One region of the Cupriavidus sp. UYPR2.512 genome, then DNA from elsewhere that is predicted to be linked to it. Evidence: predicted binding sites of a transcription regulator. Region 1 holds the regulator's gene; each other region holds the start of a gene.
What was found. The regulator HrcA, encoded in region 1, represses chaperone genes, less so after heat shock. The targets are predictions, from matches to a motif close to TTAGCACTCNNNNNNNNNGAGTGCTAA.
Positions count from the first base shown of each region.

Region 2: rpoH (RNA polymerase sigma factor RpoH) is a predicted target of HrcA. The motif match lies at 1,491-1,517, and genes of this name have one in related genera.
Region 3: groES (co-chaperone GroES) is a predicted target of HrcA. The motif match lies at 2,020-2,046, and genes of this name have one in related genera.

Region 1 is NZ_KB903151.1:164,287-167,563, forward strand. It holds gene A3A5_RS0125255 (NAD kinase) at 58-975, opposite strand; gene hrcA (heat-inducible transcriptional repressor HrcA) at 1,078-2,112, shown strand; gene hemH (ferrochelatase) at 2,219-3,277, shown strand, end outside.
Region 2 is NZ_KB902909.1:75,002-78,278, reverse strand. It holds gene A3A5_RS0110375 (SCO family protein) at 1-380, shown strand, start outside; gene rpoH (RNA polymerase sigma factor RpoH) at 487-1,413, opposite strand; gene A3A5_RS0110365 (pirin family protein) at 1,754-2,629, shown strand; gene ybiB (DNA-binding protein YbiB) at 2,648-3,277, opposite strand, start outside.
Region 3 is NZ_KB903075.1:228,325-231,601, forward strand. It holds gene groL (chaperonin GroEL) at 1-1,586, opposite strand, end outside; gene groES (co-chaperone GroES) at 1,633-1,923, opposite strand; gene A3A5_RS0121185 (DUF6496 domain-containing protein) at 2,279-2,776, opposite strand; gene A3A5_RS0121190 (hypothetical protein) at 3,251-3,277, shown strand, end outside.

The DNA.
Region 1 (3,277 bases):
TGGAAGGTAGTCGGTCCGATGGGTTCGGGATCAGGCTCAAGGGGCGGCTTGATTGGCTCAGAGGCGATTGTCTTCGGAAGGATACTCGTGCCAGTGCAGCTTCTTGCGCAGCGTGGCGTAGTAGTTGTAGCCGACCGGGTGCAGCAGGTTGATGGTCTTTTCGGAGCGCCGCACCACGATGCGGTCGCCCGGCAGCAGCGAGGTCAGCGACTGCATGTCGAAGTTGACGCTGGCGTCGCGCGCGCTGGCCACCTCGATGATGACCTCGGCGTCGTGCGGCAGCACGATCGGGCGGTTGGACAGCGCGTGCGGGGCGATCGGCACCAGCACCACGCCGGACAGCGTCGGATGCAGGATCGGGCCGCCGGCGGACAGCGCGTAGGCGGTGGACCCGGTGGTGGTCGACACGATCAGGCCGTCCGACCGCTGGTTGTACATGAAGTGGCCGTCCACCGACACCGCCAGCTCGACCATGCCGGAGATGCCCGAGCGGTTCACCACCACGTCGTTCAGGGCCAGCGCGGAGAAGATGTCCATGTCGTCGCGCACCACGCGCGATTCCAGCAGCAGGCGGTTCTCGGCCTCATACCGGCCGTCGAGCATGTCGGGCAGCACGGTGTGCACATCTTCCAGCGCGATGTCGGTCATGAAGCCCAGCCGCCCGTGGTTGACGCCGATCAATGGCACGTCATAGCCGGCCAGCTGGCGGGCGATGCCCAGCAGCGTGCCGTCGCCGCCCAGCACCACGGCCACGTCGGCATGCCGGCCGATCTCCTCGGCGGACAGGGCAGGGTAGGCGGTCAGCCCGGTGGCCAGCGCGGTGTCGCGCTCGAACACCACGTCCTGCCCGTTGCGCAGGATATAAGAGGCGATCTCCTCCAGCGGCCCTTCGATGCCGGCAGTGGAGTACCGGCCCACCAGGGCGACGGTCTTGAACGAAGTGCGCACGGCGCTGGCTTTCGGGGGGACGGACATGCCGGGATTAGACCATACCGCCATGACGGTTGTCAGCAGGCGCGGGCGGGCGGCCCAGGCCGGCCGCCAGAAGGTCCAAAACTTGCGTAAAATCGGAACATCATGGATGAACGCTCCAAAACGCTGCTCAAGACTCTGATCGAGCGCTATATTGCCGAAGGGCAGCCGGTCGGTTCCCGCACCCTGTCGAAGTACTCGGGGCTGGACCTGTCGCCTGCGACCATTCGCAATGTGATGTCCGATCTGGAGGAAATGGGCTTTATTGCCAGCCCGCACACCTCGGCCGGCCGTATCCCGACCCCGCGCGGCTACCGGCTGTTCGTCGATTCGATGCTGACGGCCAAGCCGCTGGAGCGCAACGCCGACCTGGCCGAGCTGACCGGCCAGATCCAGGACCAGCTCGGCGGCCAGCAACTGGGGCCGCAGCGCATGATCACGGCGGCGGCGCGCACGCTGTCCAACCTGTCGCACTTTGCCGGCGTGGTGATGACGCCGCGCCGCGCGCAGGCGTTCCGGCAGATCGAATTCATGCGGCTGTCGGACAAGCGCATCCTGCTGATCATCGTCAGCCCCGAGGGCGATGTGCAGAACCGCATTATCCAGACCGAGCTGTCGTACACGCCGGCCCAGCTGATCGAGGCGGCCAACTTCTTCAACTCGCACTATGCCGGCATGAGCTTCGACACGGTGCGCGGCCACCTGCGGGTGGAACTGCAGGACCTGCGCCGCGACATGTCGCAGCTGATGCAGGCCGCGGTCGAGGCCGGCAGCGTCGCCGAGGATGAGGACGACGACCACGTCTTTATCAGCGGCGAGCGCAAGCTGCTGGAAGTGGACGACCTGGCTTCCAGCATGGACAAGCTGCGGCGTCTCTTCGACGTGTTCGAGCACAAGACCAGCCTGCTGCAGCTGCTGGACGTGTCCAGCCATGCGCAGGGCGTGCAGATCTTTATCGGCGGCGAAAGCCGGCTGGTGCCGATCGAAGACATGGCGGTCATCACTGCCCCGTATGAAGTCGACGGGCAGATCGTCGGCACGCTCGGCGTGATCGGCCCCACGCGCATGGCGTATGAGCGCGTGATCCCCATCGTCGACATCACCGCGCGCTTGCTGTCCAGCGCCCTGAGCCAGAACTAGTGGAAAGACTGGCTGGTCTGACAAGCGGCTCCATTCCTACCGAGCGCGGCAATCGCCGGCGCGCCGCACCGGCGCCATTCCGGCACCGTGCCAACCCGGAAGCGACATGACGTTTTCTCCCGAACCGGCCTACCTGCACGGCCAGGCGCCGCGCACGGCGATCCTGCTGGTCAACCTGGGCACCCCGGACGCTCCCACGCCCAAGGCGGTGGGGCGCTACCTGAAGGAATTCCTGTCCGACCCGCGCGTGGTCGAGATCCCGCGCGCGGCCTGGCTGCCGCTGCTGCATGGGGTGATCCTGCCGCTGCGTTCGCGCGCCTCGGCGCTGAAGTACGAATCGATCTGGCTGCGCGAGGCCCATATGACGGGCTCGCCGCTGCTGGTCTACAGCGAGCGCCAGGCCCATGCGCTGCAGCGGCTGCTGAACCAGCACGGCCATGAAGTGACGGTCGCGTGCGCAATGCGCTACGGCAACCCGTCGATTGCCTCGGTGCTGGAGGCGCTGCGCCGGCAGGGCTGCGAGCAGGTGCTGGTGCTGCCGATGTATCCGCAGTACTCGGGCACCACCACGGCCACGGCTTTCGACGAAGTGTTCCGGGTGCTGGGCCAGTGGCGCAACCAGCCCGAGCTGCGGCTGGTCAAGCATTTCCATGATCACCCGGCCTATATCTCGGCGCTGCACCAGCAAGTCGGCGCCTATTGGGCGCGGCACGGCATGCCGGACTTTGCGCGCGGCGACAAGCTGATCCTGTCGTTCCACGGCGTGCCGCGGCGCACGCTGGAGCTGGGCGACCCCTATCACTGCGAATGCCTGAAGACCGGCCGGCTGCTGGGCGAGGCGCTGGGCCTGCAGCCGGGCCAGTATCAGGTGACGTTCCAGTCTCGTTTTGGCAAGGCGGAATGGCTGCAGCCGTACACCGCGCCGACGCTGGCCGAGCTGGGCAAGGTCGGTGCGGGCCGGGTCGATGTCTTCTGCCCGGGCTTTCCGGCCGACTGCATCGAGACGCTGGAAGAAATCGCCATGGAAGGGCAGACCGAGTTCAAGGTCGCGGGCGGCAAGGATTTCCACTTCATCCCGTGCCTGAATGATGGCGATCCCTGGGTCGCGGCCATGGCCGAGATTGCGCTGCAGCACCTGCAGGGCTGGCCGCTGGCCACCCCGCAT
Region 2 (3,277 bases), on a different contig from region 1:
GCCCGGACGTGTGCCCGACAACGATGGCCGAACTGAAGGCGGTGATGGAGAAACTGGGCCCGGACGCCGACCGCGTGCAGGTGCTGTTCGTCACGGTCGACCCGGAACGCGACACGCAGGCGCTGCTGGCCCAGTACGTGCCGGCCTTCGATGCGCGCTTCCTGGGGCTGCGCCCGGCCGACGAAGCCGCACTGCAGAAGGTGACCAAGGACTTCAAGGTGTTCTACGCCAAGGTGCCGGGCAGCTCCCCGGGCAACTACACGGTGGACCACTCCGCGGGCAGCTATGTGTTCGACCCGGAGGGCAAGCTGCGGCTGTTCATCCGTCACGGCCAGGGTCCGGATCCGATCGCGCACGACCTGAAACAGCTGCTGTCGTGATGTGAAAGCGAGGGGAGGGGTGCGGCATAACGTCGCACCCGGCCTCTCGCGGGCAACAAAAAGGCCGGTCCAGTGGACCGGCCTTTTGCATGGCTGGACGCGCGGATCAGGCGAACGCCTGCAGCGCCCCCTTCATCTTCTTCATGGCCGCGGCTTCAATCTGGCGGATGCGCTCGGCCGAGACGCCGAACTCGTCAGCCAGCTCATGCAGCGTGGCGCCGCCCGAGCCGTCGTCCTCGACGTGCAGCCAGCGCGCCTCGATGATGCGGCGGCTGCGTTCGTCCAGCTTGGCCAGCGCTTCTTCCAGGCCTTCGACCTGCATGCGGTCGTGGCGCTTGGCCTCCAGCACGCGGGTGGGCTCGTTGTGGTTGTCCGCCAGGTAGGCGATGGGGGCGAATTCCTCTTCGCCGTCGTCGATCTGGCCTTCCAGCGCCAGGTCGCCGCCCGACAGGCGGGTTTCCATCTCCATCACTTCTTCGGGCTTGACGTTCAGCTCGCGCGCCACGGCCTCGATCTGCTCCGGCGTGAACGTGTGCGCGCCCTGCTTGTGGCTGCGCAGGTTGAAGAACAGCTTGCGCTGGGCCTTGGTGGTGGCCACCTTGACCATGCGCCAGTTCTTCAGCACGTATTCGTGGATCTCGGCCTTGATCCAGTGCATCGCGTACGACACCAGGCGCACGCCTTGTTCGGGGTCGAAGCGCTTCACGGCCTTCATCAGGCCGATATTGCCTTCCTGGATCAGGTCGGCGTGCGGCAGGCCGTAGCCCAGGTACTGGCGGGCGATCGACACCACCAGGCGCAGGTGGGACATCACCATCTGGCGGGCCGCATCAACGGAATCGTGGTCGCGGAGCTCGCGCGCCAGGCGCTGCTCTTCCTCCGCGGTCAGCAGCGGAATCCGGTGGACAGCCTGGATATAGCTGTCGAGGTTGCCAACGGTGGCCGGGAAGGTCAGCGCAAAGCTGCCCGTGCTCCGGGGTGCCGTTGGCAGACGGTTATTCAGGGTTTGGTCGGCAGACAAGACTGCGTTCACTCAATGGCTCCTTTCGCATCCGGCGGTTCGGTTGCCGGGGTGCCGCGCCGTTTGGGGCGGTGGCACTGCAACACATATTAGCACTCAGGCCGGGTGAGTGCTAATTGGAGCCCCGATGGCCGTGATAGTTCCTCTCGATTGCTCTCGCAGATAGCATAGCTACTTACCACCTTGAGCGGCGGGAAAGATACCCACGGTTCGGCGCACTGGATATTAGAGCGGTGCGGGGCATTGGGGTTCTGTCCGCTGCTGCAATGATTTGTTGCATCAGCGGCTACACTCGACCAAGCTGCGGCGCGCTGGCATGCTTGCGAGCCTCTCTCATTCCACCGGAGGAGTTATGTCTGCTATCGAACACTTGCTCAAGCCGCATGTGCGCGACCTTGGCGATTTTACCGTGCGCCGGTTGTTGCCCGCCGCCGCGACCCAGACCGTCGGGCCGTTCATCTTCTTCGACCATATGGGGCCGGTGCAGCTGCCGCCGGGTGGCGGCGCTGATGTGCGTCCGCACCCACATATCGGGCTGGCCACCGTCACCTACCTGTTCGAAGGCGAGATCATCCACCGCGACAGCCTGGGCAGCGACCAGGCGATCCGCCCGGGCGACGTCAACTGGATGACCGCCGGGCGTGGCATCGTGCACTCGGAACGCTCGCCCGAGCATGTGCGCCCCGCCGGTGCCCGCCTGCATGGCATCCAGACCTGGGTGGCACTGCCGCAGGAGCATGAGGGTGCCGAGCCGTCGTTCTTCCATCATCCCGCCGCCACGCTGCCGCGGATCGAGCGGCCGGGCGTGCGCATGGTGGTGATTGCGGGCGATGCCTTTGGCCAGATCTCTCCGGTCAAGGTCTTCAGCCGCACCCTGTATGTGGCGATCGAGCTGGATGCGGGCGCGAGCGTGGAGATCCCGGCCGATCATGCCGAGCGTGGCATCTATCCGGTGGATGGCGCGGTGGCGCTCGACGGCGAGCCGCTGCCGGCCGAGCACATGGTGGTGCTCACGCCGGGCCAGCCCGCGACGCTGACGGCCACGGCGCCGTCGCGCGTGATGCTGCTGGGCGGCGACCCGACCGACGGGCACCGCTTTATCTACTGGAATTTCGTTGCCAGCAGCAAGGTGGCGATCGAAGCCGCCGCCCAGCGCTGGGAGGACGATCAGTTCCCGCACGTGCCGGGCGAGACCGAGCGCATCCCGCTGCCCCCGCGCAAGGCCTGACAGCGGTCCCGGGGCTGCTCAGACCGGACTGGCCCAGATCACGCGGGTGCCTTGCCGCAGGCATTCGCGGATGGCCTCGACCTGGATCGCAAGCGGTGCCGGCACCGGCACCGCGCCGTCCAGCACGCGCCGGATCCAGGCCACGGTCTGGCCGGCGTCGCTGCCGGGCGGCAGTTCAGGTACTTCGGCCAGCGAACCCACGGCCGGATCGACCAGCGTCTGCTGGTGGCCTTCATGCAGCCAGTCGATGCGGCTGGTGCGGCGCGCATCGGCCACCACTTCGCCCTCGGTGCCGCGTGCCAGCAGCACGTTGGCGGGCTCATGCGAGAAGTAGTCGGTCAGCGTCTCGCGGTATTCAGGGTGGGTGTAGCTGTACAGCCGCAACCCTTCAGCGGGCGAATGCTCGCCCACTGGCTGCAGCATCTTGGCCACCGTATGCGCCGAATTGCGCAGGCCGATCACGGTGCGCCGCTCCAGCAGCTGCGACAGCCCGGGCGACAGCACATCCACGGGCAGCACCGCCAGCGGCCCGAGGCCGCTGCCCTCGCGCAGCCGTGCCGAGGCCTCGTCGGTAGTCGCGCACAAGGGCACGCCCAGCGCCTCGAACAGCGTCATGCTGGTCACGCGGCCATTGAACAGCCGCGTGCC
Region 3 (3,277 bases), on a different contig from region 1:
GACTCTTCCTTCGGCGATTCGGCAACTGCGCAGTCCGTGGTCAGCATCAGCGAAGCCACCGAAGCGGCGTTCTGCAGTGCGGTGCGGGTGACCTTGGTCGGATCCAGCACGCCCATTTCCACCAGGTCCCCGTACTCGCCCGAAGCCGCGTTGTAGCCGTAGTTGCCCTTGCCTTCGATGACCTTGGCAACGACGACCGAAGCTTCTTCACCAGCGTTCAGCACGATCTGGCGCAGCGGCTCTTCCATGGCGCGCAGCACGATCTTGATGCCGGCGTTCTGGTCCGGGTTTTCACCGGTCAGTGCCGAAATCGCAGCGCGGGCACGCAGCAGGGCCACACCGCCGCCGGGGACGATGCCTTCTTCCACCGCAGCGCGGGTGGCGTGCAGGGCGTCTTCCACGCGGGCCTTCTTTTCCTTCATTTCGACTTCGGTGGCAGCGCCAACCTTGATCACGGCAACACCGCCGGCCAGCTTGGCCACGCGCTCTTGCAGCTTTTCACGGTCGTAGTCCGAGGTCGCTTCTTCGATCTGGGCGCGGATTTGCTTCACGCGGCCTTCGATCGCACCTGCGTCGCCGGCGCCATCGATGATGATGGTGTTTTCCTTGCCGATTTCGATGCGCTTGGCCTGGCCCAGGTCGTTCAGGGTAGCCTTTTCCAGCGTCAGGCCGATTTCTTCAGCGATGACGGTGCCGCCGGTCAGGATGGCGATGTCTTCCAGCATGGCCTTGCGGCGGTCGCCGAAGCCCGGGGCCTTGACGGCGGCGGTCTTCAGGATGCCACGGATGTTGTTCACCACCAGGGTCGCCAGGGCTTCGCCTTCGACGTCTTCAGCGATGATCAGCAGCGGGCGGCCAGCCTTGGCCACTTGCTCCAGCACCGGCAGCAGATCGCGGATGTTCGAGACCTTCTTGTCGAACAGCAGCACGAACGGGCTGTCCAGCTGGACAACCTGCTTTTCCGGGTTGTTGATGAAGTACGGCGACAGGTAGCCGCGGTCGAACTGCATGCCTTCCACGACTTCCAGCTCGTCGGCCAGCGACTTGCCGTCTTCGACGGTGATCACGCCTTCCTTGCCGACCTTGTCCATGGCTTCGGCAATGCGCTCACCGATCGAGGTGTCGCTGTTGGCCGAGATCGCGCCAACCTGGGCGATTTCCTTGCTGGTGGTGGTCGGCTTGCTGACCTTCTTCAGCTCTTCAACGGCGGCGGCGACAGCCTTGTCGATGCCGCGCTTCAGGTCCATCGGGTTCATGCCGGCGGCGACGAACTTCATGCCTTCGCGCACGATCGACTGGGCCAGCACGGTTGCGGTGGTGGTACCGTCACCGGCGTTGTCGCTGGTCTTGGAAGCCACTTCCTTGACCATCTGGGCGCCCATGTTCTGCAGCTTGTCCTTCAGCTCGATTTCCTTGGCCACGGACACGCCGTCCTTGGTCACGGTCGGGCCGCCGAAGCTGCGCTCCAGCACCACGTTGCGGCCCTTCGGACCCAGGGTAACCTTCACTGCGTTGGCGAGGATGTTCACGCCTTCGACCATCTTGGCACGGGCGGCGTCGCCAAACACTACGTCTTTTGCTGCCATGTTCTGATTCTCCTAAATCTGTACGGTGGTAGTCGTCAACAAGTGATTACTTGTTCACCACGGCCATGATGTCTTCTTCGCGCATGACCAGCAGTTCCTGGCCTTCGACCTTCACGGCCTGGCCGGCATACTTGCCGAACAGCACCCGGTCACCCACCTTGACGTCGAGGACAATGTTGTTGCCCTTGTCATCCTTCTTGCCGGGACCGACGGCGAGCACTTCGCCTTGATCGGGCTTCTCGGCAGCATTGTCGGGAATCACGATACCGGACGCGGTCTTGGTTTCGTTGTCCAGACGCTTCACGATCACGCGGTCGTGCAAAGGACGCAGATTCATACGGACTCCTAGATACAAAAAGTGAGTTTTTAATCACAAATCGGGCCGGCTACCGGAGCGACGGCCGTCAGAAATGTTCAGGTGTCGCAGGAGCTGTTAGCACTCACCCCTGACGAGTGCTAATTATAGGGACGGGGTACGGGCATTTCAAGACAGGGGCTTGATGCGGGTTTTCCCGAGGGCTGCCTTGCAAGGGTGTCGAAAGGGATCGACGGGTAGCCGTTTCATCACCTGCCTTGGATGCGCGGCGGGTAGGCAGGCGGCCGCACCACGCGGCGCGGCGGTGCCCGGCAGGCTCTCCGTCCGACACCGCCTGATGACCAGCTTGGTGTGCGTTTATCTCAATGCAGTCGCGCTAGCGCGCCGACCCCTTCCCGGCCGCGCGGGTACGTGCGGCCTTGCGGGCCGCCTCGGAGCGGCCCGCTGCCCCTTTGGTGCTGGCGGCCTTCTTGGCGGCGGCGGAGCGCTCGGCTGCGGTATGCGTACCTGCCGCGCGCTTGGCCTGGGCAGACAGCGCCTTGGGAGAAGCCCCAGCGGTGCCCTCGCGCTTGAGCGCCTTCAGTGCGGCGCTGGCGCGCTTTGCCGTGCTTTCCGAGCTGGCCCGCCGCGGCGCGGCTTTGCTCTCGCCTGACTTGGCCGCCTTGGCAGCGCCCTTCTTCGGCGGCACATCCACGCCTGCGCGGCGCGCCTCGGACAAGCCGATTGCAATGGCCTGCTTGGCGGAACGCACGCCGTGCTTGCCCTTGCGCACAGCTTCGATCTCGTCGTGAACGAAATTGCCGGCCTGGGTGGTCGGCGCCTTGCCCGCTTTCTTGTCCGCCCTGGCGTGGGCGATAGTCGATGCCCTTGGCATGGTCGTCTCCATGACTGCCGCGGTCATCCGGCCTGGGCCATGGCAGATGCAATGTCCGCGGCGCTGATCAGGACCCGCCATCTGCCGGCGGGCTGACCAGAGTCCCACGCATATGTCGTTCCAGGCTCCCATCCGGGCTGCCATCGCCACTCACAGGGCGATGGTCTTCAGACTGCATGCCATATCTGCTCACCGTACCCCAAATCTACCTGGCCATGCGCGAAGCCAACCTGCATTGGCATGCCACCCCCGGCTCCCGCCATCGTCAGTATCTGGCACCAAGGGTCCCGTCACGCCTGGGGGCCCTTGTAGGAGCAATTCCGGCGTCTCATCGGCGCAACCCCGACAGCGCAAGCTGCGCCTGCTGCCTAGACTGGGCTTGTCGCCGCGCGTCTGCCCGGCAGGCATGTGCGGCATACGTTGCGCCGGACCCTGTTGGACGGCGCTTCCCGACAACAACCCTGGAGGTTTTCCATGGATCCGAAACAGCCCGCTCGCCTT